DNA from 2 places in the Paenibacillus sp. FSL P2-0089 genome. Region 1 is predicted to be linked to the other one. Evidence: predicted binding sites of a transcription regulator. Region 1 holds the regulator's gene; the other holds the start of a gene.
The links. The regulator NrdR, encoded in region 1, represses ribonucleotide reductase genes. The targets are predictions, from matches to a motif close to AACACNATATATNGTGTT.
Positions count from the first base shown of each region.

Region 2: a site for NrdR is predicted at 2,041-2,058, ahead of nrdI (class Ib ribonucleoside-diphosphate reductase assembly flavoprotein NrdI). Genes of this name have one in related genera too.

Region 1 covers NZ_CP152006.1:2,130,123-2,145,260, reverse strand. The annotation lists gene NST69_RS08700 (TerD family protein) at 1-1,108, shown strand, start outside; gene NST69_RS08695 (Ig-like domain-containing protein) at 1,569-6,332, opposite strand; partial or broken gene NST69_RS08690 (carboxymuconolactone decarboxylase family protein) at 6,612-6,938, opposite strand; gene NST69_RS08685 (tautomerase family protein) at 6,968-7,354, opposite strand; gene NST69_RS08680 (LysR family transcriptional regulator) at 7,465-8,346, shown strand; gene NST69_RS08675 (DoxX family protein) at 8,343-8,795, opposite strand; gene NST69_RS08670 (TetR/AcrR family transcriptional regulator) at 8,835-9,428, opposite strand; gene NST69_RS08665 (hypothetical protein) at 9,643-10,128, opposite strand; gene NST69_RS08660 (transcriptional regulator) at 10,428-11,075, shown strand; tRNA gene NST69_RS08655 (tRNA-Lys) at 11,570-11,642, opposite strand; tRNA gene NST69_RS08650 (tRNA-Ala) at 11,652-11,727, opposite strand; gene nrdR (transcriptional regulator NrdR) at 11,980-12,453, opposite strand; gene NST69_RS08640 (alpha/beta-type small acid-soluble spore protein) at 12,619-12,837, shown strand; gene NST69_RS08635 (lytic transglycosylase domain-containing protein) at 12,934-13,497, opposite strand; gene coaE (dephospho-CoA kinase) at 13,497-14,093, opposite strand; gene ytaF (sporulation membrane protein YtaF) at 14,103-14,804, opposite strand; gene mutM (DNA-formamidopyrimidine glycosylase) at 14,983-15,138, opposite strand, start outside.
Region 2 covers NZ_CP152006.1:5,508,417-5,523,554, forward strand. The annotation lists gene NST69_RS23085 (hypothetical protein) at 1-1,010, opposite strand, end outside; gene NST69_RS23090 (sigma-70 family RNA polymerase sigma factor) at 1,007-1,543, opposite strand; gene nrdI (class Ib ribonucleoside-diphosphate reductase assembly flavoprotein NrdI) at 2,159-2,518, shown strand; gene nrdE (class 1b ribonucleoside-diphosphate reductase subunit alpha) at 2,505-4,589, shown strand; gene nrdF (class 1b ribonucleoside-diphosphate reductase subunit beta) at 4,626-5,585, shown strand; gene NST69_RS23110 (alpha/beta hydrolase) at 6,077-6,856, shown strand; gene NST69_RS23115 (ABC transporter permease) at 6,879-7,640, opposite strand; gene NST69_RS23120 (ATP-binding cassette domain-containing protein) at 7,633-8,559, opposite strand; gene NST69_RS23125 (response regulator transcription factor) at 8,640-9,341, opposite strand; gene NST69_RS23130 (HAMP domain-containing sensor histidine kinase) at 9,322-10,269, opposite strand; gene NST69_RS23135 (PASTA domain-containing protein) at 10,608-10,940, opposite strand; gene NST69_RS23140 (hypothetical protein) at 11,194-11,775, shown strand; gene NST69_RS23145 (ComEC/Rec2 family competence protein) at 11,976-14,705, opposite strand; gene NST69_RS23150 (dCMP deaminase family protein) at 14,865-15,138, opposite strand, start outside.

The sequences.
Region 1 (15,138 bases):
AGTGATACTGCCGCCCGCGCAACGAGTCCATAGCGGACCCGCTGACGATACACAAATTGCTGTAGAGCTTAGTCTAATTCCTGCGGAGGTTGAGCGGATTGCCTTTGCCTTGACGATCTATGAGGCGGAATCAAGACAGCAGAGCTTCTCGCTGCTCTCCGATCCCTATCTGCGCATTATGAACGCTGCGGATGGAACCGAGCTCCTCCAGTACCGCCTGGGCGGCGGTTATTCCGTGGAGACGGCCATTGTGGCAGGGGAAATCTACAGATATCAGAACGAATGGAAATTCAGCGCGGTCGGCTCCGGTTATGCGGGAGGCTTAGCCGCGCTCTGCCACAGCTACGGAATACAGGTCCAGGATATATTGCCCGTTGTTCAAGCTTCCAGAACAGCCGAACCTGCCCGCAACTCCCCCTTTGTTCTTCCGGAGCTGCGGTCACGGCCTAAGCCGGTCGATTCATTGCCTCCCGCAGCACCAGCCGCTCCTTCGTCTCCTTCCGCTTCGCCCTTGAATCCGGACACCATCGTACTCAAGCGGCACGGGGAGACCCTCCGTCTCCAGCAGGGAGCAGGAGCCGCAGGAGAGATTCTTATCAATCTTAACTGGCTTCAGACTCCATCCTCCGGGTGGTTCGGAAGCAGAGGCATTGACCTGGACCTCGGCTGTCTGTTCGAGCTGAAGAACGGCCTTAAGGGTACGGTCCAGGCACTCGGCGAATCGTTCGGCAGCTTGAACCGGCCGCCCTACATCTCGCTGGACGGGGATGACCGCACCGGCTCCATCGCTACAGGCGAGAATCTGCGGATTAACGGCCATCACCTGTCCGAGATCAGCCGGATCGTCATCTTTGCTTTTATCTATGAAGGTGTTACGAACTGGTCGCAAGCTGGCGCCGTTATAACCATCAGCCAGCAGGGCGGGCCGGAGATCAAGGTGCAGCTGGACGAGCATAACAACGATAAGGGGATGTGCGCCATCGCCATGCTTCGGAGCCAGCCAGATGGAAGCTTCAGCGTGGAACGGCTTGTAGAATATTTCAGCGGGCACGAGGAGCTGGACCAGCGCTACCACTGGAATCTGCGGTGGGAGGCGGGGAGTAAGTAGCGGCCAGCATGATCAGGAACAACGTCCCCTGGCGGGCGGGTGATATGGCCGATAGCGCTGAGCCACCTTCTGCCGGACCAATTTGGTCGGTTTTTCGACCACATTGGACTCACTCGCCTCACGCTGGCCCAATGTGGTCGGTTTTTCGATTACATTGGGCCCACTCGCTCCACGCCGGACCAATGTGGTCGGTTTTTCGATTACATTGGGGCCCACTCGCTCCACGCCAGACCAATGTGGTCGGTTTTTCGATTACATTCCGCCCACTCGCTCCACGCCAGACCAATGTGGTCGGTTTTTCGATTACATTGGGCCCACTCGCTTCAAGCCGGCCTAATGTGGTCGGTTTTTCGATTACATTGGACCCACATGCTCTCGTGGCAGCCTATAGCTTCAGCCGCACACAAAACAGCCCTTCCCCGTCAAAGACGGATGGAAGGGCTGTTTTGCTGTAATTATTTTATTCTGCAGAATGATCTACAGAAGCTGCCTGGATGCTGCCGAATGCCCAATAGCTCGCCGGGACATCCGTCCACTTCTGAGCCGCGCTGGTCAGCGGAGCGATGCCAAGGGCACGGTTAACGATGGTTACGGCTTCCGCACGCGTTAACGTCTGGTCTGGACGGAATGTGCCGTCCTGATAGCCGGTAATCATGCCTGCCTGGGACATCCGCTCAATAGCGGCCTGCGCCCAGTGCCCGGCAATATCACTGAAGCCAGCCGCATGGTCTTGGGCACTAGTGATCAAGCGTGACAGGATGGTCGCCATTTCGGCTCTTGTAATCGTCTGGTTAGGCTTGAAGCTGCCGCCCCCATAACCTTTCATGATGCCGCTTCGCGTCACTTGACCGATTGCTTCTGCCGCCCAGTGTCCGGCAGGAACATCGGAATACGCTACGCCAGCAGTGACTACGGATTGGCTGAAGGTGCGGGCAATGATGCTGGCAGTCTCGGCCCGTGTAATGCTGTTCCCTGGCTTGAAGGTGCCGTCAGCATAACCTGTCATATAACGCTTCACCTGTACCGCAGGATCTTGTGCAAGTACAACGGTAAAGGTACTAAATTTGCTGATGCTAAATTGAATGCCTGACTTTCCGGTCTGGCCGAAAGGTACGATCTCTCCCTTGACCAATTCTTTGGTGCCGTCGCTGTGCTCGATGAAGACCGCCAGTGCCTTCAGTTGCTCCGCCGTTAACGAAGAGTTGCCAAGCGGCAATACTAGTGTAACCGGACGGCTCTGCAGATTGGTCTCAATCGTTACAGGACGGCTTACTAACGTAACTGTCGCACCGCGGGATACACTCTGCACCTGTGCTTTGGCAAGTGCTTCAACCTCTGCGCTCTGCTGTGATGTCTTCAGTGGAACGAGGTTGAAATAAATATCTGTACCGAATCCAGCCATTGAGCTGCCCGGCACCTTCACCTCAGCATTCACTGTGAATAGATCCAGCATGATCTGATTATCAGCAAATTGCTTGCTGGAAGCTGCTGGAATGGTCAGTCTGGTTCCGGCAACCTCATCATTCTTATCAGGCACGATGATTCTGGCAATATTGGACCCGGCCGCCTTAAGCTCATTGACTGCCCGGATCGCCTGCTCCAATGTGAACGTAAGAGTATCACTCTTCACGCCGTTCGCATCCTTGGTGCGGGTAATGACAACGGAGGATACCATGGATCCTTGAGCAGCCCCGTTTTCAACGTTTGCGTTAATGCTTTCTGTCTGAGGACTTGGTGTTGGAACCGGAGCCGGTGCTCCTCCCCCTGATCCTGAACCGCCGCCCGGTGCCGGTGTAGGAGATTCAGTTGGCGTGACTGGAACAGAAACTGTTGCGAAGCTCCAGAGCTTACTATCCGCAAGTCCTGCATAACTGTTACCTGCTTCATCTGTAAAAGCACCCGGTTGTATAAGCACGTAATAGCTGCCGCCCTGCTTCAGCAGGCCGTTCGTGTTGATGCTGACGGTTGAGTTCGCAATCGAAACTAGCGTCTTGTCGTCCGCTTTAATCGACTTAACGACTTCACCATTCTCCGCATTTACAATCTCAATATTGCCTTTTCCCGCAAGTATATTCTCGTTAAAAGTCAATGTGAGTGCAGCCGATACAGGTACATGCGTTGCATTGCCTGCCGGACTGTAAGAGGTCACTACAGGCGCTGCTGTATCTGGCGCACTGGTGGTCACAAACCGCCAGGCGTTAATGCCTGCAATACCGGCATAGCTGTTGCCTGCATTATCGGTGAATGCTCCTTCAGAGACCCGCACAAAGTAGCTGGTACCATGCTCCAGATTGGCAGCCGGATTAATGGTGACCACATTATTTAGAATGGTTACCATTTCCGAAAGTGCTGGAATCGTCAAGACCGGATGAATATCATCAGTGCTGCGGAAAATCTCAATAGTACCCGCCGCTGCCCGTACATTTTCGCTGAAGGTAAGGATCAGATTCGCGTTAACTGCTATTTCTGTGGCCCATGGCTCCGGCGAATAGGTAATCACCGTTGGCGAGATCCGATCGGGTGCATCTGTAGTTGTGAACTGCCAGACTGTGCTCTCTGCATTGCCGGCATAGCTGTTGCCTGCGAGATCAGTAAATGCCCCGGCTCCAATCTGTACATAGTAGCTCGCACCATACTTCAGATCATCCGTAGGATTAATCGTCACTACATTGCTATGGATAGTTACATTCCCTGAAGTCGCAGGAATCGTCGCTGCCGGTGTATGATTCGCACTATTGTAAATGACGATATTGCCTGCTCCAGCCTTTACATTCTCGCTGAAGGTAAGGGTCAGATTAGCATCTGTTGCTACATCCGCTGCCCCATTTACAGGCGTAAAATGCTCTAATGCAGGAGCTGTCGTATCCGGCGCAGCCGTTGTGGTGAAGTGCCACGTGGTGTCGTCTGCGATACCGGAGTACAAGTTGCCGGATAGATCTGCGAAAGCATCTCCGCTAATCTGTACATGGTAGCTTGTACCATATTCCAGATTGTCAGCCGGGTTAATCGTGACTACATTGTTCAGAATACTTACGTCCTTCGCAGCAATGGTAGCCGCTATTTGGTCAGACGAGTTGTTGTAGATAACAATACTGCCTTCCCCTGCTTGTACATTCTCGCTAAAAGCAAGCTCCAGGTTAGTTCCGATAGCTACCTCTGTTGCCCCATTCATAGGCGAGTATGTGCTTACGATTGGCGCGGTCGTATCCGGTTCGCTGGTGGTACTAAAGCGCCAGGTTGTATTGTTAGTGATACCGGCATAGCTGTTGCCCGACATATCCGTAAATGTACCATTATCAATCTGGACATAATAGCTTGCACCATAATCCAGATCAGCCTCGGGGTTAATCGTTACAACTTTGCCGTCAACGATTACTTCATCAGAACCAACAGGGATCGTCACAGGAGGAACTTCGCTGTTCGTGCTGTTGATTATCTTAATTCGGCCTTCACCCTTCTGTACATCCTCATTAAAGGTAAGAGTAAGGTTGGTGCCAATCTCTTCATTCGTTACTCCATCTTTAGGAGAAAAACCACTCACCACCGGCGGTGTAGTATCAGGTGCTTCTTCTGTTGTGAACTGCCAGGTGTCCTTGTCCGAAATACCTGCATAAGAGTTAGCGTTGTCTGCTAGATCTTTGAAAGCTCCTTCATCGATGTTTACAAAGTACGTAGTACTGTACTTAAAATCATCATACGGGACAATGGTTACCACGTTATCCTTAACCGTAACTTCCGCTGAGTTAACCGGAATTACCATTAGGTTTCCTTCGTCCGTACTGTCATAAATCACAATGTTGCCGCTGTCTGTCGTTACATCCTCACTGAATGTGAGCGTCAGATTTGTGTCAATGGTTACTCCTACCGCCCCTGGCACAGGAGAATAATCACTTACAGTCGGAGCTTCCGTATCACCCGGCCCAGCAACTGTCGTGAAGCTCCACTCTTCCGCTGTGATTGCTGCATTGCCGCTTGCACCGTTAGTAAAAGCATTCGCGTCAACTGTAACGGCATATTTAGCCCCTGCATCAAAATCCTTACCCGGATTAATCGTTGCCGTATTGGTAGCTGGATTTACTGTTACTCTGCTGGCGTCATCCGCCGGGATGGTTTCAACCGGAGTGGACAGATCCGCAGCCTTGAAAATTTTAAACTTATTGTCGTCTCCAGTGGCTGCCGTCACCGGCTGATTAAACATCACAACCAGATTATCATCTATTGCTACATCCGTCTCATCATTTCCTGGAGTCAGACTGAGCACCCGCGGGATGTTGGGAACGACATAAGACATAATGATCTCTCCGGAATCACCCGCTGCAATAAATTGATTAAGAACTTGATAAAATACAATGCCGTTAAGATTAGCAGTTGCGTTTGAAGTCTCAGGCTTCCATGTCTGCCCCAGATCACTAGTGGAGAACACTTTCCCGCTATCTCCTGCGGCCATAAATACGCTGTTTCCGAAAGTTATTCCATTCAGGTTCACTTTCGACTCAAGGACCTTTGCTGCGCCTTTCGAACTTTCCGGAGAAGTAATAATAGTTCCAGACGCACCAACCGCTACGAACATTCCGCCGCCAAAGGTGATTCCGTTCAATTTGTTGGTTGTTTTACTTGTCACCTTGGTCCAATCAGATCCATCTTTGGACATTACCACTGTACCGTTATCACCCACCGCTACAAACTTACCGTTACCGTAAGCCACAGCGTTCAGATTCTCATTAGTGGCTGAGAATACGATCTCCCAGTCAGGGCGATTGTCATTTTTGATCATAATCATTCCTGAATCGCCGACTAGAACTAATGTTCCATCGCCGTAGCTGACTCCATTCCAGTTAAAACCGGCGGAGCCATCGGAGGGTGTCCAGGACACGCCATCTGTTGACGTTAGGACTATCCCATTGTCACCGACTGCAACGAATTCGCCGCCTGCGCCTTTATGAATAATACTATTCAAATCCTCGCTTACCCCAGAATTACTAACTGCCCAGGTCGAAGTGCTGCTTGCGGCAACAATTTTCCCTTCTCCCCCCACTGCAACTAAAGTATCTGAGCCAATAGCAACTCCGTTTACGTTGATGCCGACTGGCAGCGGACCAACATTGTCCCAGCCTGCAGCACCATTGTCTGTTGAACCCGCATATACCGGAAAGGCTCCGGTCCAAACCAAGCTGATCACGAGTAACAACGAGAAATATTTTTTCAATCCCTTACCCTTAAACAAATGTATCGTTCCCCCTTGTTCATTCATCCTGTGCGCTATATTGCAAGTTCTGCTGGAGTCTAGCATCTGCCCCCTTAGAAAATTTCATTTCTGCGCCCATTCTATCAGACAGCTCTAAACAAACTCTTAACAATTCTCGACAAAAACCGATTCATCAGGACCTAATTGGGGTATAGCTCTAAAAAAAATGAAAAAACAGCGATTTTCTAACCTCTTATCAAAAAAATTGTCTAAACCAAAAAAAGCGCACGGAGCTTTCGCTCACATGCGCAATTGTGGTCATATTTCCTCGAAAATCCCCTTGGCAACCTGTATCGCCGATGCGGCACGCGGCCAACCTCCATAAAAGGCGAGGTGAGTCATTGCCTCGATCAATTCTTCTTCGGATAGACCGTTCTCCAGGGCCAGACGGATATGAAAGGGTAACTGCTCGGTAAGTCCACCGGCAACCAGGGCCTATATCGTCAGGAGACTGCGTTCCCGAAGCGACAACTGCTCCCTTCTCCATACCTCCCCAAAGAGCACCTCCTCCGAATAACGCGCGAACGAAGGAGCAATGTCTCCAAATGCTTCAAGAGCATTCGATGCAATTTTCCGATGCTTCATTCCAATACCTCTCTTCCTTATATGAACATTCATTCAATCATCTGTGCGATGCCATTGCCAAACGTCCAGTCCTCGAATTCTGTATCGACCAGCACGACGAAGACGTCTTCTTTCCTGATGCCCAGTGTGCTCGACAACGTCTCGGCCAGCTTGCTGTAAAAGCCCCTTTTCTGCTCCTTGCTTCTCCCGGATTTGAGCGTAATCTGAATATAGAGCAGCCCATCCGTTCGCTCTATATTTAAATAATTCGGACTGTAATAAAATTCGCTTGCTTTATGGGCATGGTAGACTTGAAAGAAATCATCTTGCGGCACGTTAAAATATTCCCTTAGAGCACTCATAATTTCGCGGCTAATGATAGGCAGCTGTTGGTCATCGTATTTGTTCTCCAAGTAACTGACTCTGACAAAAGGCATGTCATTTCACTCCTTTACTGGTGTAACTTCATTGTACTCCCCGCCTCTTATTCTGTATAATTGAATTAAATGATTCGTAAATTCAAATTACCCGATGGAGATATCTGCTAATGGACCTAAAAGAACTAACTACATTTCAAACCATCCTGCAAGAAGGAAACTTCTCTAAAGCAGCCGCCAAACTGAACTACGCACAATCCACAATCACCAATCAGGTTCAACGTCTGGAGAAGGAACTGGGCATCAAGCTGTTCAAACGGGGCTGGGATTCTGAGCTTACAGCTTCGGGGCGAATATTTGCCGCTGAGATCGACAGTCTGATCCGACATTGGAACTATGTTGCGGACCAGGCAAAAGCTCTGCAAAAAGAGGAGATCGGAACGCTCAGGATCGGAGGGCTGGAATCATTGACAGAGCAGATACTACCAAAGTCACTGCTGCGGTTCATGGAGCATAAGCCTAATGTATCCTGCCATTTTGTGATCGGTAACACCGCTTCGCTCTCGCATGCCCTGCTTCAGAATCAATTGGATTTTGCCATCTGTGGAGAGCCTGTTGACCTATCTTCGTATCACTTCGAACCCTTGTATCAGGAGCGGATATCTTTTATCGCAGGGAACAACCACCCTTTGGCCGCAAAAGATGAGATCGCTTTCGAGGAATTGCTTGGTTATCCAATCATTGCCGGGGGAGCTACCTGTCTATATCATTCCCAATTATCGAAGCAGTTCTCCCGGTACACCGAAACTCCCTTTCTGCATACCGTAAGTCAAATCTCTGCCATTGCGGGCTTCGTCCAGCAAATCGATTTTGTAGGAGCCGTCCTCGAATCTACGCCGTTACCGCCGAATGTGGTGAGACTCCAGGTCACGCTGAAGGAAGCCTCCATTCCCGTAGGCCTGCTGCAATCACGCAACGATGAGTATCTCTCCTCATCCAAGAAGCTTTTGATGCAATTTGTAAAGGAGGAGCTGGAGTCTATTCACAGTTAAGGCAGGTAGAGTAACGGGGATGCGAGCAGCACTGCAGTGATAAAAATGAGCTGAATCCCTACGCGGACCGCTAATTTCGGCACAGGCTTGCCCCCGATTGTCATATTACTGCGTGCTGCATAGATATTGGCGGGGAGCATGGCAATAAGAAGCAAGATCAGGCATACAGAAGCAGTTGCTGAGAACGCGGGCAGCAGGATGCCGATAGCTCCGGCAATTTCAAGCATCCCGGTAACCGTCACGATCCATTCTTTCTGCGGAAAAACAGGCGGCACCATTCTTACCAAATCGGAGCGCCGCCGTCCCCAGTGGGCAGAAGCTCCGAGAAGCAGCATCACAGCTACAGCCCACTGAAGGGCGGTTTGCCAGTCATTCCAATACGTCAAGCCTAGTAGACCTATTCCCCGGAACAGTAAAAAGGATACGATAAGCGCTATAAAAGGAACCATTTAACCTCACCCCTTCTTGTTACTTCATATTGCTTCATCTCAATTCTTCAGAATACCAGCCATAAAACCGGATATTTCTTTCGCAGAAAGGGTCCCGGAAGAGGCGCGCAGGGACGCCCGCACACGCAGACCTAATGACAGCAGGACGAACAGCTCCGCCGTCTCATCAGGGTTCACCGTTTCTTTAATCACCCCGTACTTTTGCCCCGTGATAATCCACTGCCTGGAGACCGACACCGACCGCTCATGAAAATGCTCAAGCACCTCCGCTACCGCCGGTTCATTCTCCTTGCCCAGCAGGTATAGAAGCACCTTGTTAGTCGCTTCATGGCTGTCTTCCAATCCGGCAAGACTTCTGGCGATGGCATGCATCGGCCCGTCGAAGCTTTTATCAATGCTGCCTCTTACTTCCTCTTCAAAACGATCATTCACAGCGTCAAGCCGCTCCTCCAGCACCCAGGCAAAAATCTCATCCTTGCTCTTCACATAATGAAATATCGCCCCCTTAGATAATTGCGACTGCTCCATAATATCCTTTAAGGTGATGGCATGACAGCTCTTGTCCCGCAGCAATTCTTTCGTTGCATCCAACAACTGCCGGATGGTCTGCTTCCGCCGGTCTGCGTTCTTCATTGCTATTCTCCTCTTCTGCCTTACATAGTTAAGATTGGGTTAATTTAAAATATGATTACTGTTGATTATACATACCGACCGTTGGTTTGTAAATTAGTGTGTAAATAAAAAAAGGTTCGGAATGTTCCGGATAACGTGGATTAATTCCTCCATCATTTCTCCGGCTCCCGCACCCGTGATTTTAATACCTGTCCGATCTGGATCTTATTTCCAGTTATGCCTCTTCATCCTCTTCGTCTTCATCTTCATCTTCATCAAAGTCGCCATATTGATCCGGTGCCTCTCCCTCGATCTCCGTGACCATAGGCAGTTTTTGTCCCGGCTTCACTTCAGTCTCTCCCAGATATTGAACAATCATTCTCCACTCATCGCCATAATCGAATAAGAGCAGCATCTTTTGTTTGGGGGTATGAAAGACTTTACTGATTTTCACTTTTTGCACTCCAGGAAACCTATCCCCCGCCCCCACATCAGCAAATGATTCATAGCCTTCCTCAGAGCGTGTCCAGTTTTTGAGATTATCATAGAATCCAAAGGCATGATCCAGATCAAAATCAAAAGATTCAATCGTAACTGCCGCAAGATCGTACAGCGATGCCTTTGCAGAAATTGCAATCTTCCGGGTCGGCCGACCACGCACCGCACCGTTCCAGTCGCTTAAGGTTACTTTGAATAATCTGGCTTGTTCGTTCTTAGTCATCGGACTCTCCCCTTTTATCAATTCATTCTTCCTCACGCATTCTCCGAACCTCATTGTACAGTTTAATAAAAGAAAACAAAAATATAAATCCTCTATAGTATACTGCACGATTAGAACCTCTGTAACTACTTATTGATTCCTGGATTTGTAGCGCTATAATAAGAAACATAGGTTGTGAAGCACACGCCGCTTGTAATGCTCTGCCCCTTCCGAGTTAGATTCTTGGAGAGGGTTGAGTATTGAAGCGGCTTTTTTGCTTGGGAATCAACGCTAATTTGAGTGTTAAAGGAGGAGTATCGATGACGCGATTTGAGCAGCAGTACGAGGAATGGTTAGTTAGCAATCTGAAGAATGAGAGCAACCACAGGCGCAAGGAGCTACTTGGCAAAGGATTAGGCCACGGAACAGTTGAATTTCTCCGCAAGGTATGGTTTCCGGCAATCGGTAATTTCGATCATTTGTTTCCAGAATGGGAAGTGCGTGATTTCAATAACGGGTACCGCTATCTGGACTTGGCTTATATGCCTGGAGATGCAAAAGGCGGGATTGAGATTCAAGGCTATGGACCTCACGCCAGAGATCTGGATGTCAGACGCTTCAAGGATTTATGCCGCCGGCATTGCTTACTGGTCCTTGATAGTTGGACTTTTCTTCCTATTGCTTATCCTTCGATTATCGAAGAACCCAAGCAATGTCAACAGTTGGTGTTGTCTTTTATCGGCAAATTCATTGCGACGGATGTTTCTTCCACATTAACTTGGCTGGAAGCGGAGACCCTTCGTTACGCAAGACGTCTGCTCAGGGCATTCACACCTTTCGAGCTTGCTAAGCATCTCAGGGTAACGGATAGGCACTCCAGACGAATTCTGCATCATTTGCTCGAACAACAGTTACTGGATGTGGCCGGAGGACAGCAGCGTTATCGAACATATCAGCTTAGAGTTTAACGTATGTTTTGGAGCATGAATTATAAAGCTGATATGGTAAAAACACTTGAATTCCGTGGCTGTGAGCGTGAGAAGTAGAGGTATCAATCAGCTGTAACGGACTGAGGCACACCTATTTCTACAAAAAGCACAATTTTACCAAGCTTACGGACTCAGATGGCGCTATTTACTAGATTTCATCTCATATATGGATGGTGAAAAGCAATAAGCGCGATACGGTCCGTTAGCCCTTTTAATTATGCTGAATAAAGAACATAAGGGCTGTGGGGTCCGCAGCAGTCCTTTAGACACATTTAGAACCGAAGGAACTCGATGGAAACCATATTTCGCAGTTTGGGTTCAGGGTTCGGGGGTTCGGGTTCGGGTTCGGGTTCGGGTTCGGGTTCGGGGTTCAAGGTTCGGGAATGGACCTCAAGCCCTTGCTGTTCCCCCACTTAATCACCCATATTCCATGAAACAGCAAAAGAACGGCATCTCTGCCGTTCTTCATGTGATGGACTCTCAGGGGCTCGAACCCTGGACAAATAGATTAAGAGTCTACTGCTCTACCAACTGAGCTAAGAGTCCGTATGAAATTGGTGGAGCCAAGGGGGATCGAACCCCTGACCTCATCGCTGCCAGCGATGCGCTCTCCCAGCTGAGCTATGGCCCCATATTTTTTACAATTTTGCCAATTTAGAATTACATTATGTATTCTAAAATCTGATCTGAGCGAGAAGCTCAAGTCGCTTATTCATCAATGTGTTTCGTAGGCGACTTCTATATAATACAGAAATCTGCTTTCAGTGTCAACACTTTTCCGAAATTAATTTTGATACAAGACGCTCCACCCGGGAACTGACCTCTCAACCTCAAGGCCAGCCCCACTACCCCAATCGAATCCTTCACTTCTAAACGGCGAAGCTTACAGCCCGTCCAGCTCCTCAGTCTTGGACAGCAGTCCCTTCAGTTCCTTCATGAACATGTTAATGTCCTTGAACTGGCGGTACACGGACGCGAAGCGGACGTAGGCTACCTCGTCGACAGGGTAGAGCTGCTCCATGACCAGCTCGCCGATCTGGCGGCTCTCGATCTCGGCGAGAGCGATGCCGCGTAGGCTTTTCTCCACCTCAGATACGATGACCTCCAGGCGCTCTACAGGGACCGGACGCTTCTCGCAGGCACGGATCAGGCCGCGGAGGATTTTGTCACGGCTGAACTCTTCACGGCTGCCGCCTTTTTTGATCACAATCAGGGGGGTCTCTTCAATCATCTCGAAGGTGGTGAAACGGCGGCTGCACAGCTCGCATTCCCGCCTGCGGCGGATGGACTTATTCTCGTTGGCCGGGCGCGAGTCCAGGACTTTGGTATTGGTGTGGTCGCAGTAAGGACATTTCATAAGCTTCTTCACTTCCTCATCATTAGAATGGTCAGGCCCCGTCCCTTGATACGCAAGGGCTATGCGGGCATCATTTAATTTCCAGAAAACACCGTTTATTTGTTGTTATGAATCTGACATGTCCGGCACATAATACAGTTACCAACCGATAGGAGGTGAACAGCAATGAGCCAAAATAACAACTCCAATAACCTGGTAGCTCCAAACTCACGCGGTGCCTTGGAACAACTGAAATATGAAGTTGCCCAGGAACTAGGTATCACCCTCTCCCCAGACGGATACCAAGGCAATAAAACTTCTTACGAAAACGGTTCGATCGGTGGTTACATCACTAAACGTCTTGTAACCCTGGCTGAACAGCAACTGGCAGGTCAGTACAAATAATACCTGCCCACACGACATAAGCTTGCCTAAGAAGTATCGAACGGCCTCCGGCCGTTTGATGCTTCTTTTTACATAACAGCAGCAGTAACAAGCACTCTAGAACTCACTGTAGAGCTCGGTATATTGATCATAATAATAAATTACACGCTGTACGTAGTGACGGGTCTCACCGAACGGAATGTCCTTCACAGAGGCTTCTGTTCCGTCCCATTGCCCTTCATCCAACCAGCTCTGCACCTTACCAGGCCCGGCATTATAGGCGGCTATGACCGCTATACGGTTGCCGTCGAACTGCTTGGACAACGTAGACAAATACCAGGTGCCCAGTTCAATATTGGAGGAGGGCTCTTCCTTCAGCCGCTCCAGCGACACGTCGGGGAGCTTGGCCTTTTCGAGCGCCCACTTGGCGGTATCCGGCATGAGCTGCATGAGCCCCAGTGCGCCTTTTTTGGATTCGCGGCCAGTCTTATAATTGGTCTCCACACGGATGATGGACGCCACCAGGAATGGGTCCATCTCATACGTCTGGCTGTGCTGGCGGATCTCTGCTTTATAATAAATGGGATAAAACCATGACATCCAGTTGGAGCCAAGAAACAGGATCGCGGTGAAGCCGATGAACAGCAGCAGCAGGACTCTTTTTTTGCGCAGCCACTTCATCATATCAGGCCCAGCCTGTCCCACAGACGTCCAACCTGAAGCTCGGCAGATTCAGGATCACCGCTATTGTCGATCACATAATTCGCTTTCCTGCGCTTCAGTTCAATATCCATCTGGGACCTCAGCCGGTCCTCAGCCTGTTCCAGCTTCATTCCGCTGCGCTCCATGAGGCGGGCTAACTGCACCCTCCTCGGAACATAGACCACAATAATCTGATCAAACAAGGAATCCAGCTCTGATTCGTAGAGCAGCGGAATGTCCACAATGACGAGCCGCTGCGGATTCTCCTGTTCAAGCGCATACATCCTGTCCTTGATCTCCCTGCGTATTGCCGGATGGGTCAGGTTATTCAGTGTCTTGAGCGCCTCCGGGTCCCGGAAGACAATCTCGCCAATACCTGCCCGGTCCAGCGAACCGTCAGGCAGCAGAATGCGGTCTCCAAAAGCCTCCACCGCCGCCGCCAGCACCGGGTGCCCGGGGAGCATCACCTCTCTGGCGATGACATCGGCATCCACCAGTGCAGCTCCCTTGCGGACAAACAGTGCAGACACGGTGCTTTTTCCCGAAGCGATGCCTCCGGTTAAGCCTATAATCATGTACTCACCTCATAATAACTTCATTATACCCATTACAATTAATAATATCGCGGGCAGCGCAGCGGCATGCTTCATCCAGTAGCTGCCGGATAATCTCAGTCCTGTCTTCATTCCCATCAGCAAAAAGGTCCCGCTGAATACAGCGATCATCAGCGAGGTGGACCACGGGCTGAATCCGAGTAGTGCCGCACCGAGGCCGGCACCGAAGGCATCCAGCGACAACGCGATCCCCAGGATCATGGCTTCCATGGAGGAGATGCTTCCAGAGGCATCCATATCAGCGGAAGACGGCGTGCGGAGAATCTGTATAACCACGCCCAGATGGCGAAGCTCCAGCGAGAATACAGCCGGCTTCAGCTCTGCCTCAGCACTCTGTGCGGCAGCAGCCGTCTCCCTCCTGATCTCCTGCCCGGGCGCAGCCTCTTCCTGCCCCTTCTCCTTCTGTGTCAGCATCTGGAACAGGGACCAGCAGCCCATTAAGACGAGAATAACCGCTCCGACACTGGAAGCGGCATTCGGGGAGACTACCTTTGCCAGCAGCACGCCGACCTGCATAGAACCATAAATGACGACCCCTGAACAGAGCGAGATAATGATAATGGAGAGCAGGGGAATTTTCATTTTACGCAGTCCATATGTAATGCCTACACCAAATCCATCCAGACTAAGCGCAAACGCAAGCAACAGCAGTGACAACAATGGGCTAAGCACCCGCAATCCCTCCCGTGAAGAACCGGAGCCGGAGCTCCGTTTCGCCATAATCAGCAATCTTCACACATTATATGGGCGGGACGGGCAGGAAGTGCCTGCCTTTATACATAACGGTTATAACTCAGATGTAACTAGCCTGGAAACGGGCTGTAAATGCGGCGCTGACTCTAAATAAATATTACAGAATCAGTACAGGTACCGGCTGGCAGCTGGGACAATAATGCGTTCCCCGTCCGCCGACCACACTCTTCTCAATCAGCGTGCCGCAGGTGGCACACGGCTGATCCTTGCGTCCGTAGATCTTGTGCTGATCCTGGTAGCTCCCGCTCTCCCC
Region 2 (15,138 bases), 3.4 Mb from region 1:
ACGTCGATACTGATTTTGCTGCTTATATTCTGTATCGCTCCAGTAGCAATATCGTACAGACTGCCATGAACGTCAAAACCATTCTTTTTATCATCACTGTAATATACAAGCAGCATCTCACTATTATATTTATCAAAAGCAATAAAGGATCTGTACAAGGAATATTTGTCACCTAAACTGCTTAAATCCAGCAGTTCCTGCGGGGCTACTGTTTCTCCAGCTGCGGCTGCTTTTAAATTCAAAACGGATAACTTTTCAGGTGTCATTCCTACCCCTTTACCCAAAGTGATCGTTCCGATACCCAGCACTACATAGTCCCCTCCGTCACAGATCCCCGTAAGTTCATAATAACGCTGCGAGCCGCCAGCATATAGCGGTAAGGTATAGATCCGTTTTGCCGTTGCTTCAGATAGCTCAGGCTGCCCCTTTGGAGACAGATACAATGTGTAAGGTTCCGTAGGATGGGTGTATTTGGGCTTGCTGTAATTGACCATCGGCGGCGGCGGCGACCAGACAATCCCGGCGTTAGTCTCAACAGCACGCGCGCGCGACTTGTCTCTGTTCATCGGTAGAGGCATGTAATACTTCATTCCGCCAAGCTCGAACTCCGCAGAACCAACCGGCGGGCTGTAGGATTGCGGTGATGCTGATGAAGCTGCGTTCTGCGGTGCCGAAGGAGACGCCGACGGCGTAACCACAGCCACTCCCGAGCCAGGCTTAAAGACCGCTGCCAGCCTTCCTGCCGGATCAAGCCCGGCCCCTGGGCCAAACGGCCAGATCAGCGTGACGAGCAGCAGGATGGCTGCCAGTCCGCCGAAGGCGGCCACCCGCCCGAACGGGCGGCGTAGTCCGCTTTTGCCCGATGAGCCTTCTGCCGCAGCCTCTTCAATCCGTGCCATGAGCTGCGGCGTGAATCCATGCTCTACAAGCGGGTTCCGCCCGGCTTGCTTATACCAGTCCTTCTCCCCGCTCATCACCTTCACTTGCTCCTTCTCTTGTTTTGTCTTCACAGGTCTTCCTCCTTTATCGCCGTTCTCACTTTCTCTCTGGCCCGTCCGAGCCGGGATTTGACCGTTCCCTGCGCGATCCCGAGCAGAGCAGACATCTCTGCCACCGGCAGGTCCTGCTGGATATCCAGCACCAGTATCTCCCTGTACTTATCTGGCAGCTCCATAATGATCTCCCAGATGCGGTTAGCGTATTGATTACCGATGGCCTCTTGTTCTGCGGACATGGTGCCTCCCTTATCCTGATAGCTGCCCAGCGGAGTGAACCTCCGCCAGAAGCTGTTGCGCCGTAAGCTGAACGCGGTGTTGCGCGTGATGGTCAGCAGCCAGGTTTTCAGGGTAGCCTGTCCCCGGTACTTGCCGATGCTCTTGTAGGCCTTGAGAAATACCTCCTGGCTGATATCGTTCGCCTGCTCCCGGTTGCGGGTTAAGACATAAGCATAATTCCATACGTCCTGGCCGTAGGTCTCCATCATCTCGCGAAGCGATACCGATGAGGCACAGGTCATGCTATACGTTAGTTCTTTACTCTGCATGTTCTCTCCCCTCTCACCTAATAAGACTCCTGCCGGCGGATATGGTTCCCTGTTATTGTAAAACTGAATATGCGGATTGCACTTTCTGCAATAGAATTGCCGATATTTGCCGTTAATCTCCATTCTATTGTATTTCCTGCATTAGAATTTGAAGAATCTGCTCAATTAGCCCCTGTTAGCTGAAATCAAGTGTACAAAATACAACAGATCTGACTTCCTCCTAAATTTAAGGAGCATCTAATGTACGAAGTGCAATGAAATCCAGATCCCCCGAAGGCTAAACGCTTTCAAAAATCACAGCCGTTTCCCCTTCCCGCAAGCCCCTGTCTGCACCATTCCGCAGCCCCGCAAATTGCTTAAAAAAAATACTAATAAATTATAAGAGAATAGAATGCAGGCGGGGCGTGGGATTGGCGGTTTTAAGCTCTGTTTTGAGGGGCCGCAGAGGTCTGTCTGTCTCTTGACTTTTCAATATATGGTATATAAAATGATTAAGCATTACTAAATATAGTGTATATAAGAGCTAAGCCCATAAATCTAGTGATTTCGCCCAAGTTCATTTGTCAAGTAGAAAGAGCTGTAGAATGGGCAACATGTTATAGGAGGTTAGGAGCCATGTTGATTGCTTACGATTCCAAGACCGGCAACGTCAGAAGATTCATTAATAAACTGAAGCTTCCGGCGGTTCAAATCGAAGAGCATATGACGATCGACGAGCCTTATGTGCTTGTTACATACACCACCGGATTTGGACAGATTCCAGCGAAGGTGTCAACATTCCTTGAACGAAACCATTCCAGGCTCAAAGGCATCGCCGCGAGCGGCAACAAAAACTGGGGTGAGCTATACGCGCACAGCGCAGACTTAATTGCACAGCGTTACAACGTACCGGTGGTCGGCAAGTTTGAATTGTCGGGAACCTTCGGGGATGTACAGCGCATAAAACAGGAGGTGGACCGGGTTGCGGCATATTGAATTGAACAACATGTTGATGAAGAGAGACGAAAGCGGCTTTTTCCAATTGGATAAGGACCAGGAAGCAGTAGCCGAGTTCATGCAGGATGTGGAGCGGCGTAGCCTGACCTTCACGGATACGAAAGCCAAGATTGATTATATGATTGCCAATGACTACTACGAGGACCTGTACGACCGCTACTCCGCTGCTGAGATGGAGGATGTCTACCGGATCGCCCATGAATATAATTTCCGCTTCCCTTCCTATATGGCGGCTTCCAAGTTCTATACCGACTATGCCGTCAAAACCAATGACCGTAAGCAGTACCTGGAGCATTATCCGGACCGCGTAGCGGTAGTGGCTCTGCATCTGGGACGGGGTAACGTAGAGACTGCCCGTACACTGGCCCGCTCGATGATGGAACAGCGCCTGCAGCCGGCGACACCAACCTTCCTCAATGCCGGTAAAAGCCGCCGCGGCGAGATGGTCTCCTGCTTCCTGCTGGAGATGGACGACTCGCTCAATTCAATCAACTATGTGCTGAATACCTGCATGCAGCTGTCGAAAATCGGGGGCGGCGTTGCGGTCAATCTGTCCAAGCTGCGCTCGCGCGGCGAGACCATTAAGGGTGTAGAGGATGCGGCCAAAGGCATTATGCCTGTCCTGAAGCTCATGGAAGACGGCTTCTCCTATGCGGACCAGATGGGCCAGCGTAAGGGTTCGGGTGCGGCTTATTATAATATTTTTGGCTGGGACGTACTTGAATTCCTGGACAGCAAGAAGATTAACGCTGACGAACGGACACGCCTGAAGACGTTGTCTATCGGCCTGATCGTGCCTAACCGCTTCTACAAGCTCGCGCAGGACAATCAGCCGCTGCATGTGTTCGCTCCTTACACAGTCTATCAGGCGTACGGTACGCACCTGGATGACATGGATCTGGACGTCATGTATGATACCCTCCTTGCTGATCCGCGCGTGAAGAAAAGAATCGCCATGAGCGCACGCGACATGCTGACCAAGATCGCCATGATCCAGCTTGAATCGGGCTATCCGTATATTATGAATAAGAGTAATGCCAATAACGCCCATGCCCTGCGTAATGTGGGCCAGATCAAGATGTCCAACCTGTGCACCGAGATTTTCCAGTTGCAGGAGACTTCAGAGATTAACGACTACGGTCAGCAGGACGAGATCCGCCGCGATATCAGCTGCAACCTGGCTTCCCTCAACATCGTGAACGTGATGGAGCACGGCAAGATCCGTGAATCGGTACATGAGGGCATGCTGGCACTGACGGCTGTCAGCGATATGACTACTGTCTCCAACGCTCCGGGCGTGGCTAAGGCGAACAAGGAAATGCACTCCGTGGGCCTGGGCGTAATGAACCTGCACGGGTATTTTGCCAAGAACAAGGTGGCTTATGAGAGTGAGCAGGCCCGTGATTTCGCACGCACCTTCTTCATGACCATGAACTATCATTCGATTGAGAAAAGTATGGAGATTGCCGCCGAGACAGGTGAGACCTTCTATGGCTTCGAGCAGTCCGACTACGCCAGCGGCGTGTATTTCGACCGTTATCTGACTACAGACTACCGTCCGGTTACGGCAAAAGCGCAGGAGCTGTTCGAGGGGATTTACATTCCTACTACAGAGGATTGGAAAGAGCTGCGTGACAAGGTGATGAAGCACGGCCTGTACCATGCCTACCGTCTGGCGATTGCGCCGACCGCTAGCATCTCGTACATCCAGAATGCGACCTCCAGCGTCATGCCGATTGTAGAGCAGATCGAGACCCGCACGTATGCTAACTCGACCACCTACTATCCGATGCCTTACCTGCGTCCGGACAATGTGTTCTATTATAAATCCGCCTACCAGATGGACCAGTTCAAGGTGATTGATCTGATTGCGGAGATTCAGCCTCATATCGACCAGGGTATCTCAACGGTTCTGCATGTGAACAGTGATGTTACAACCCGTGAGCTGGCCCGCTCTTACCTGTATGCGGCGCACAAAGGGCTGAAATCCCTGTACTACACCCGGACCAACAAATTGTCTGTCGAGGAATGCCTGGCCTGCTCCATCTAAGAGGGCAACAGGTACAGAAAGGGAGAATATACGATTATGAGCGCAATTCAAGCCGTGAACTGGAACCGTCCCGACGACGATTTCTCACTGATGTTCTGGAATCAGAATATTATGCAGTTCTGGACCGACGACGAAATTCCACTATCCGATGACAAAATGTCCTGGCTCACGCTGAGTGAGACCGAGAAGGACTCTTATATGAAGGTGCTGGGCGGATTGACCCTCCTGGATACGATCCAGGGCGGCGTAGGGATGCCGCAGATTATGGAGCATGTGGACGGCTTGCAGCGCAAGGCGGTCCTCGGCTTCATGGGCATGATGGAGCAGATTCATGCGAAGTCGTACAGCAGCATTTTCACCACACTGGCTTCCACCGAGCAGATTGACGGGATTTTCCGCTGGGTGGAGGACAATACGTTCCTGCAGTTCAAGGCGGAGACGATCTCGGAGTATTATCAAAAGATTGAAACGAAGAAAGACCTCTATCTGGCGATGTCCGCATCGGTACTGCTGGAGAGCTACCTATTCTATAGCGGCTTCTTCTACCCGCTCTATCTGGCCGGACAGGGCAAAATGACCTGCAGCGGCGAGATCATTGACCTGATCCTGCGTGATGAGAGCATCCACGGCGTCTATGTCGGCGTGCTGGCCCAGGAGATTTTTGAGGAGCTGTCCGAAGAAGACCAGAGCGATGTCTACGAGACCCTGGTCGGCCTGCTTCGTCTGCTCCACGCGAACGAGGAGCAATACACCGAGCAGATCTACGCCCCGATTGGCCTGGTGGAGGAAGTGAAGACCTTCCTGCGCTACAATGCCAACAAGGCGATGATGAACCTCGGCCATGATCCGCTGTTCGATGAGGAAGAGATTAACCCAATCGTCCAGAACGGGATCAGCACCCACACGAAGCAGCATGACTTCTTCTCGAAGAAGGGGAATGGGTATGTGCGGGCTATGAATGTGGAGCCTTTGCGGGATGAGGATTTTAAGTTTTAAGTGGAGAGATTGAACTTGTAGACTCTGATTTCGGGATAGTCGTGACTCCAGAGAATATTTGGACTTCCGGCCGCTGTTGTATACAGATTTCCTTGATTAGACCGCTGTTCGCGGTAGAAATCCAAACCAAGCATATGCTTCCGATGTGAGCTTTCCTACGGAAAGCTTTCAGGCGGACGCTATCGCTCCTACAGTTCCAAAATTCCCTTCCGCCATTCATCCCTTAATTTGTATATTACAAGTTCAATCTATTGGATGGTATGTAGAATAAGCACCCGGTCGCTTGGACAAGCTGCCGGGGCTTTTTTTTGTGATACACCTTTTCAGTTCCCTCAAAGGTTCTGAATAAATCATCGAAACCCAAGCTTCACTTTTCACTGAAACGGTACCGTCCCGAAAAGGAAGACAAAGCCGGTTCTACTTATGAGACCATATTGTTACTGGGACGTAGGAGTAGGAGTGGCTATTTTACAAGAAAGAGGTGGAACGGGATGGCGATACATATTCAGGAGTACGGAGACCCGGATGGGGCTTGTCTGATGGTCTTCCTGCATGGCGGGGGCGTGAGCGGGTGGATGTGGGAGAAGCAGGTGGCGGCGTTCGCCGGGTATCATTGTCTGGTCCCGGACCTGCCGGGGCACGGGTTCAGCCGGGAGGATACGGAGTTCACGATCCGCAGCAGTGCGGAGGAGCTTGCATTGCTCATCGAGGAGCGGGCTAAGGGACGAAAGATCGTTGTCACCGGCTTCTCGCTGGGCGCACAGGTATTGGTTCAGATGCTGGGGATAAGACCGGAGCTGATTGATTATGCCATCATCAACAGCGCGTTGGTGCGGCCGATTCCCTCCGCCAGCAGACTGATCGGGCCGGCGGTCAGACTGTCTTTTCCGCTGATTAAGTACAGATGGTTCGCGAAGCTACAGGCTAAGACGCTCTATCTGGGCGAGGAGTACCTGGAACGGTATGTTGAAGAGAGCCGGCAGATGGAGCTGAAGACGCTGATCCGGGTGCTGGAAGAGAATATGTCGTTCCGCATTCCAGCCGGGTTCAGTGAGGCCACAGGCAAGATACTGGTTACTGTAGGTGAACGTGAGAAATCTGTCATGAAGCAATCCGCCCGGGATCTGGTTGCCGCAAATCCCCGCTGCATGGGCGTGGTGATTCCCCGGATGGGACATGGCCTCTCTCTGGCGAAGCCGGAGCTGTTCAATAAGCTGGTCGAGGCCTGGATTCAGGGCGGGGAGCTGCCCGGGGAATGCAGAAGAATCTGATTCCCTCAGGCGCGAAATGACGCTAGTTCAGATCCTCCCTGATTTTGTAGCGGACAGCAAGATAACTTAGTATTAGAATCGCTGCAACCGCTACTCCGAATGTATGAATCAGCTCAGCCGTGCTGCCTAGATCCTTGACCCGTACGAGCGTGTTGATCAGCAGATATTGCGTCAGATGAGTGCCTGTGAACTGATTCTCCAGCGCCCCCAGTACCATCCCAATCACATTCAGAGCCAGAACGAAGCCGGCGCTCAAGCTGATGAGCAGGTTCTTAGTCATCATAGCAATGCAGAGAACAACCAGCGAGAACGCCCAGTGCAGCAGGAATTGGCCGACCAGCAGAGTAATGAGCATGCCCAAGTCTCCCAGATCCGTCTGACCCATAAACAGTCTCCTGCCGATTCCGTCTGCAATTAACAGGATCAGGAACAGCATTGCCACGAATAGGGCGAGAATCGCCATTTTGGAGAAGACGGAGTGGATTCTTGCCTGTCTCATGGAGATATAATTCTTGTGGAAGCCGGAATTCCATTCGCTCATATAGAAATAAATCGTGAACACGGCGATATAGATCAGCATCCAGGAAGGCGGCTGTGAGATCACAAGCTGGATGAACTCACTCTCCGTTAAGCTGCTGAGCAGCGGACGGCCCTCCACCGGTTGCTCGTATTGCTTCATCATATAGATGCCGAAGATCTGAAAGGCACAGAACAAAAGCAGCAACAAGTACATAATCTTGTTTCGCGTGAAGCGGTACAGGTCCATCCGCAACAGGTTAATCATGGCGTTCACCTGCACTTTCCGTGCGTCCCAGGAAATACTGCTCCAGGCTCTGCTTATGTCTTGAGATGGAATCTACCATTATCCCATGCTGCGCCAGCTCCTGGACGATCTGCCGGATGCGGATATGCTCGTCGTATACATACACCGTACGGCTGTCCACCACTTTATATTGTGTAATCTTCAGCTCGCGCTCCAGCACCGGGAGAGCCTCCCGGGCTTCCTCCACGCTAATCTCGATCCGTTCCTCGCAGCGCTGCTGTAATTCTTCCTTGGAGATTACCTCGGCGAATTCCCCCTGATGGATAATGGCATACTTGGTGGCGATTTTGGAGAGCTCCTCCAGAATGTGGCTGGAGATCAGAATCGTCAGACCCGTTGCGTTCAGCTCCAGAATGAGCTCCCTAATCTCTACAATCCCTTGCGGATCAAGCCCGTTAATCGGCTCATCCAGAATCAGCACATCGGGACTTCCAAGCAAGGCCACCGCAATTCCCAGCCGCTGCTTCATGCCCATGGAATAGCTTTTAACTTTGGCGGTATTCTTAGGGTCCAATCCTACGAGCCTCAGCAATTTCTCTATCGTGGTCTCCCTGTCGCTTAGACCATATGCGATGGCGAGCAGCTTCAGGTTCTCATAGGCCGAGATGTTCGGATATAACCCGGGCTGCTCAATCAGTACCCCCATCCGCTCGAAAAAAGACTGCTCCCCCGCCGCCGCACGGTTGAAAAAATGGAGTTCTCCCGAGGTCGGATATACGTGTCCGCTGATCATTTTGAGCAGCGTGGATTTGCCCGCACCGTTCTTGCCGATGATGCCGACAATCTCTCCTCTGTAGATTTTGAGATTGGCATTCCTCACCGCTGCTTTCGATCGGTACATCTTGGTCACTCCGCATAGTTCAATGATGCAATCTGTCATGTCTGCCACCTCCTTACCCTAAGTTAACAGGATGAAGACTAATAGTTCGCCAACAAAAGGTTAAGAAAGTTCAAAGTTCATCATGGACTCAGCCGGAAGCCGATGCCCCAGACCGTATCGATATAGGCTTCGCTGTCGTGCGCTTTGATTTTATTGCGGATATTGCTGACATGTACCGTTATCGTCTTGTCCTCGCCCAGATAGATCTCCTCCCAGGCCAGCTCATAGAGATCCTGCTTCGTGAACACGCGTGAGGGATTCCTGACCAGCAGCTCGACAATCCGGTATTCCTGGCGGGTCAGAGCGAGCACGCTGCTATGAATTCTGACACTGTAGGCCGTGCAGTCCAGTACCAGATTTTTATGCCTGAACTCCTTCACCGGCTCACCGGCAGCTGTCCGCTGGATATGGACATGGATGCGGGCGATCAGCTCCTCCAGCTCAAAGGGCTTGGTCACATAATCATCAGCGCCCAGCGTGAACAGATCCAGCTTATGATCCAGCTGATCCTTTGCCGAGAGGACAATAACCGGAATCCGGGACTTCAGCTCCTCACGCAAACGATGCATAAATGCCTCGCCGGACAATCCGGGCAGCATCAGGTCCAGGACAATGAGGTGGTACTCCTGCTCTGCCAGATTCAGCATCCCTTCACTGCCCGAATAGGCCCGGGTACACTGAAAGCCTGCGGCGGTAAGCCCGTCATGCAGAATTGCGTTAATATGCTCGTCATCCTCAACGATGAGAATTCTTTTGCTGTTACTATTGAGAGGGATGCCCATGGGGGTGCTCCTTTCCCGCTTTTGCGAATTCGATATCAATGCTGAAGATACCGCTGGCGGAATTGGCCGATGCGTCGCCGTTCATTTTCTCCATCAGCGCCTTCACAATCGAGAGTCCAAGACCTGAGGAATGCCGGGTACGCGACGGATCTTCTCTGTAAAAGCGGGTAAAGATCTTCTCCGTATCCACACTGCTGCCTGGCTTAAGCCGATTGGTGAAGCGTATACACAGCATCTCCTGCCTGTCTTCAACCTCTACGGTCCACGGGCCTTCGCCGTGGATGAAATAGTTGCCGATGATATTGGTAAAGATTCGTTCCAGCGCATGGATATCCCCCATCACCCGGGGAGAACGCTCCGGCAGCCGAAGCTCAGGCTCATTCCCGGACCGGGTAAAATCATCAATGAACGTAAACAGGTTCCGCTTCAACACCTCCATAACGTCCAAGGGCTGCAGCTCCAGACTGTATTCGGGATTCTGCAGCTTGGTATAGAGGAACAGCTCGTCCACCAGCTTAATAATCTGCTGTATTCTCGACTGGGCAAGCGCTACGTACCGCCCCTTCTCCTGCTCCGCCTCTGTCTGCAGCGCCAGCTGAAGGTAACCATCCAGCGAAGTGAGCGGCGTGCGGATATCATGCGACAGACTGGTAATCGCCAGATTCATCTCCTGATTTTTGCGGCTGAACTGTTCTCCCATCGCTTGCTGGCGGCGTAACAGGTTATTGCACTCCCGCACCAGCCTGCCGATCTCCCTTGGCTTCAACTGGGTCGCTACCAGCTTACGGGATTGATGCTCCATGATAAAAGACAGCTGGCTGCTGATCTGACCGACCTGTCTCCGGTAGTTCAGCAGGTACACAGTCTGGGCAATCAGCAGCAGCAGGAGTCCTGCCAGAACAATAAGGATACGATCAACTCCTCTCATATGGTTTTATTATATACGATTGAGAGAGGCTTAATAGTAACACAAAAAGCTACGCTTATACCCAAACTATTTGGGGTAGCGTAGCTTATTTCAATGGCCTTCATCATCCCAGCGCTAACTCATAAACAAATAAAATAATATCTCCGATCTAAACGGTATTGATGTGCTGAGTTCTGGAGATTAATAGAATCGGGTAAAACGGATTGGTACATAGAAGACAGTACTCTGGATTCAAGAGCGAATACCCCCTCCTGATGATTATTAAATAAACTCTTGTGATTCTTTTAGTGTGTTGACTTAAGGAGTTATGGCAATCCGCCATATCCAATTATAAAAATTTATTTATTATTTTTCACACTTATCGTTACAATTTCATTTTTAGCAATTTGAGTATTCTCAATAGGAGATTGGCCAGTTACTATTCCATTCTCTACAAGATAATTATTGGCATCTTCTTTTATGTTTACACGCAAATTAAGATTTTCTAATAGTGTTACGGCTTCTTGCTCAGAAAGCCCTACTAGGAATGGGACATTGGATTTTTTTGGATTTTCTCTGTAAGCAAAAACTATACTAATTGCAATAACTATAACTCCAATAGTAGTTAGCAAATAAACTCTCCTAAATCTCAAGTTAATTTCAAACGATGAAAGTAACCACTTTTTAATCATTTTTAACCTCCTTGAATATTTAGTTCTTATAGGTTTACTCAAATCTCTCCATTACCTTAAAAAGGATTAATTATTATATTTTATCATATATGCACTCAAAAATGAACCATAAATTTATTTTTTTATTTATTATTGTAATTAAGTTCCATTATATGTAATATATTAATTAGGTAAAAATTAGATGATTATGTATTGAGTGACTACAAAACGCCAGAAGTAATCACTAATTTTAATTTACAAAGGAGGAATTATATTGAGGTTTAATTCTAAAAAGCTTTTATTATTTTCAATGATTATTTTAATTCTGGTTTTCCCAAACATGGTATTTGCAAAGGATAACTCTGTTAAATTAACTGAAGAAAAAATTTCAAGTGCAGTTAATGAAATTGTAAAGAATGCAGGCTCTTTCACAGAACCCCTAATAGTTGATTCAGGTCTAGTAGACACAGAAGATAATACAAAAATTTATTTTTATATTTTACCCGTTGATTCGAAAGCTGTTAAATCTTCAAATGATTTTTCAATACAAAGCGTGACCCCTTTAAGCAGTCACACCATTCCACAAGGCGTAAAAATGATTTATTCCAGATCTGATGGTCAGCCGTGGACGGTAGCTACCACTACTCTTGTTAGTATGAGTTTTTCCACTAATCAAACAAGTCCAACAACTATGCAATATGGACATTTCAATACTGACAATGGACAAACTATACAGAGTTTTACTGACACATCTAACTATGCTTATGCCCATTATGCTGGTGCAACTCATATTAGATTCTTTATAACTAATTTATCGGCAGGTTCAGTTATTGTTAGTGGACAAATATCATTCTAAAAACTCAACGCGGTTTGTTTATTACGGTGCTTCAATTTTTATAAGTTTTAATATGACTGCAAGCCCCTCTCCTGAATATCGGAGAGTGGGCTTGTTTTTTGTATTCCAAATTTTATTCGATACAATTACTTGCTCAATAGCTAAAGGGAGTTGAAACAAGCATAAAGAAGTATAGTTTAAACTCTAAGGCTATTTACACACTAATTGAGCTTATGGCGTACGTTGATTCCCCCCTTGCCTACCCTCAACTGAATCTCCCCTTGCTGATCGGTCCGGTAGATCTCAGTATTTGCGTCAGCCAACCGGTCCAACACAACACCGTGCGGATGGCCGTAAAGGTTGTTCACACCGGCTGAGATCACAGCGGCACCGGGCTTCCAGAAGGCCAGCCAGTCAGCGCTGGTGGCGGTTTTGCTGCCGTGGTGGGCGACCTTGAGGGCATCGATGGGTCTGCCTTGCCGAATCCCGGATTGATTTGCGGAATGTAAGATGGCTTCCTCTGCCGCCTGATCCATATCTCCTGTGAAAAGAAAGCTCCGGCCGTTCATCTCCAGCCGGAACACCACCGATTCGTGGTTCTGATCCTCCACTTCCTCTGGCAGGATCTGTCCAGCCTCTCGCGGCTCCGGCCAGAGGAAGTTCAGCCGCGTGGCCTCGTCCGGGGCCAGCGACATGCCCTGCTGCACCGGATACAGCCGGACACCCGCGTCCAATGCGGTTGTCATCAGCTTGGTGTACGGCTCTGTGTCGGCTAATGTTCCGTTGAACAGCAGCGCCGATACCGGCATCCCTTCCAGCACCGCCTGGAGCCCTCCGGCATGGTCCTGATCGCCATGCGTTAGAATAACCGCGTCCAGCCGGTGGATACCCCGCTGCTTCAGGAGCGGCAGCAGCGTCTTCGCCCCGACCTCGAACGGGCTACGGCGGATGCGCCATTCCTCCCGGTTGCCGAAGCTCACAGTACCGCCGCCGTCAACCAGGATATGCGTTCCACCTGGCGTGGTAATCAGACTGCTGTCCCCCTGGCCTATATCCAGGAAGCTGATGGAACCGGAGCCGTCGCGTATAGCCTCAGCGTTATAGCCCTTATAAAGCAGAATGGTCAGGCCTACAGCGCACAGTATCGCTGCGGGATTGCTCCAGCGCGTAGCTCCAGTCGGCGGATAGGCTTGAAAGGCCAGCGCGGCTCTTCCGCTCTTCGCAGTGGATAGCAAATCTGGCTGGTTGGTGGTGTTGATAGGGTTACCCGGCAGATCCAGTTCCGCCAGCGGACGGGTCTCATCATCCATGAACTGGGGAACAAGCCTAGCTTCAGTCCTCCGCTTCAACGCAAGTAACAGACCGTACAGTAGCCCGTAGTAGAGACAAATCCACAGAAAGGAAGGGGAAGCCCAGATCAGCACCCCGGCGGTGAATCCGTTCACCCACTCCACTGCTGCAAAAGTGATATTATTCAGTATCTCTGCAAGCTGTGCCAGCAAAAGTGCTGCTGTATTCCAGATCCGCCCAAGGAGCAGTGCCAGTGTTCCCAGGGGCAGTACCAGGAAGGTGATGAAGGAAACCAGCAGTAGATTGGCAGCAACGGACAACAATGAGAATTGGTTGAAATAATAGATCGTCAGTGGAAATGAGACCAGTTGAGCAATAATTGTTACAGAGAGGCTGCTGCCCAGCCAGCCCGGTAACCGCCTGAATAGCGGCGCAGCAAGCGGTGTGTACACCATGAGTCCCGCCGTTACCAGAAAAGAGAGCTGAAAGCTGACACTAAGCAGCAGATAAGGATTCCAGACCAGCATCATCAAAGCGGATGCAGCCAGAATATTTAGTCCATCCTTGAGCATGCCTAGCCTTGCCGCCTGCAGGGCAATCATGCTCATGATCCCGGCGCGGATCACAGACGGTCCTGCCCCGGACAACAGCACATAGACCGGAACCAGCAGCAGGGTCACCGTCAGTGCGGTTTCTCTGGTCAAGCGGCAGCGGCGCAGAAGAACCAGGATTACTCCGACGTACACCGCTACATGCATGCCCGAAATGGCCAGGATGTGGGTGAGCCCGAGCTGCGAGAACTGTCTGAATGTCTCCGGGTCCAGCTCCTTTTGGATGCCGATGACGAGGCCCTTCATATAACCCGCATGAGGCTCCTGAAATAAGCGGCTCATTTCTGCACCGAGCGCAGATCTTGCCTTATCATTCCAGCGGAGAATAGTGGACGGCTCCCACGAGACTTGGGGGTTAACCGTTACACTGGCTGTTCCCGTTCCTTTGAGCAGCCAGTGAATCTTTTGGGTGAGCAGATAGGCACGGTAGTCGAATCCGCCGAAGTTGCGCGCTATCTGGGGCTGTATCAATTCCCCCTCAATGACCACCCGGTCTCCCCGCTGCCACAAGGCAGCCTCAGCGATCTCACTCTCCTCCTGGAGCTTGATTTGTACGGTTACACGTTCACCTTCAGCACTCCTCTCCAACGCACGCTCTGCGCCTGTCTTTGCCGTATCACCCGGATTCACTTCGGCCTGCACTTCGCCTTCCGTTCCCGCTGCGGCGGCCAGCTCACCCTGATGCAGCCTGATCCCGGACAGCTTCACGACAAAATCAACCCGGTCCCCGTCCCGCTCTACCGGAGAAGCGATAACGCCTGCGGCTGTTATATATGCTTCATTCAGTTCGCTCACCGGCTGCCCCAACACCTTAGGCAGCAGACTCACATTGCGTACCTCGCTGTATTCCCAGTATAAGGCTGCCACAATCAGTGCTGTCACCAACACCCCAGCCGTCCTCCAGCGTATTCCGCCGCTCACCGCCCAGACTACAGGCAGCAACAGCAGCCCTGCGAGACAGAATAGCAGACTGCGGCCAGAGAACAAACAACCTGCGGCACTTCCCGCCACCCAGCAAACCGTGAAGCTTAAGAGGGGCCTCCTGTTCATGATCATCTCTCCTTCCTAATTAGCACTAGACACCAAAGAACCCCTGCATACGCATACAAATGCGTGTACAGAGGTTCTTCCCCTGGAGCCCGTCACTATTCTTTTCGCGTCTCGTTCAGCCAACTATGTTCAGCCCGTCAGCCCATCCGTAGATGCTGGTTATTCAGATACCGAAATCATCGTTTCCTTAGGCGGCTCATAGTTATCCAGTTGACGGAACACAATGCCTTTGGAGGAGAGCATCGCCTGTACCTTTTCCATGTCTTTCTTGTAAGGACGCAGGTAGACAATCTCCACGATCCCGCTGTTAGCCAGCATATTGGCACAGGTCCAGCAGGGTTCATCCGTCACATAGACTGTACTGCCTTCCCGGTCGCTCCGGTCTGTGAACAGCAGCAGATTCTGCTCGGCATGGATCGTGCGGATGCAGCGC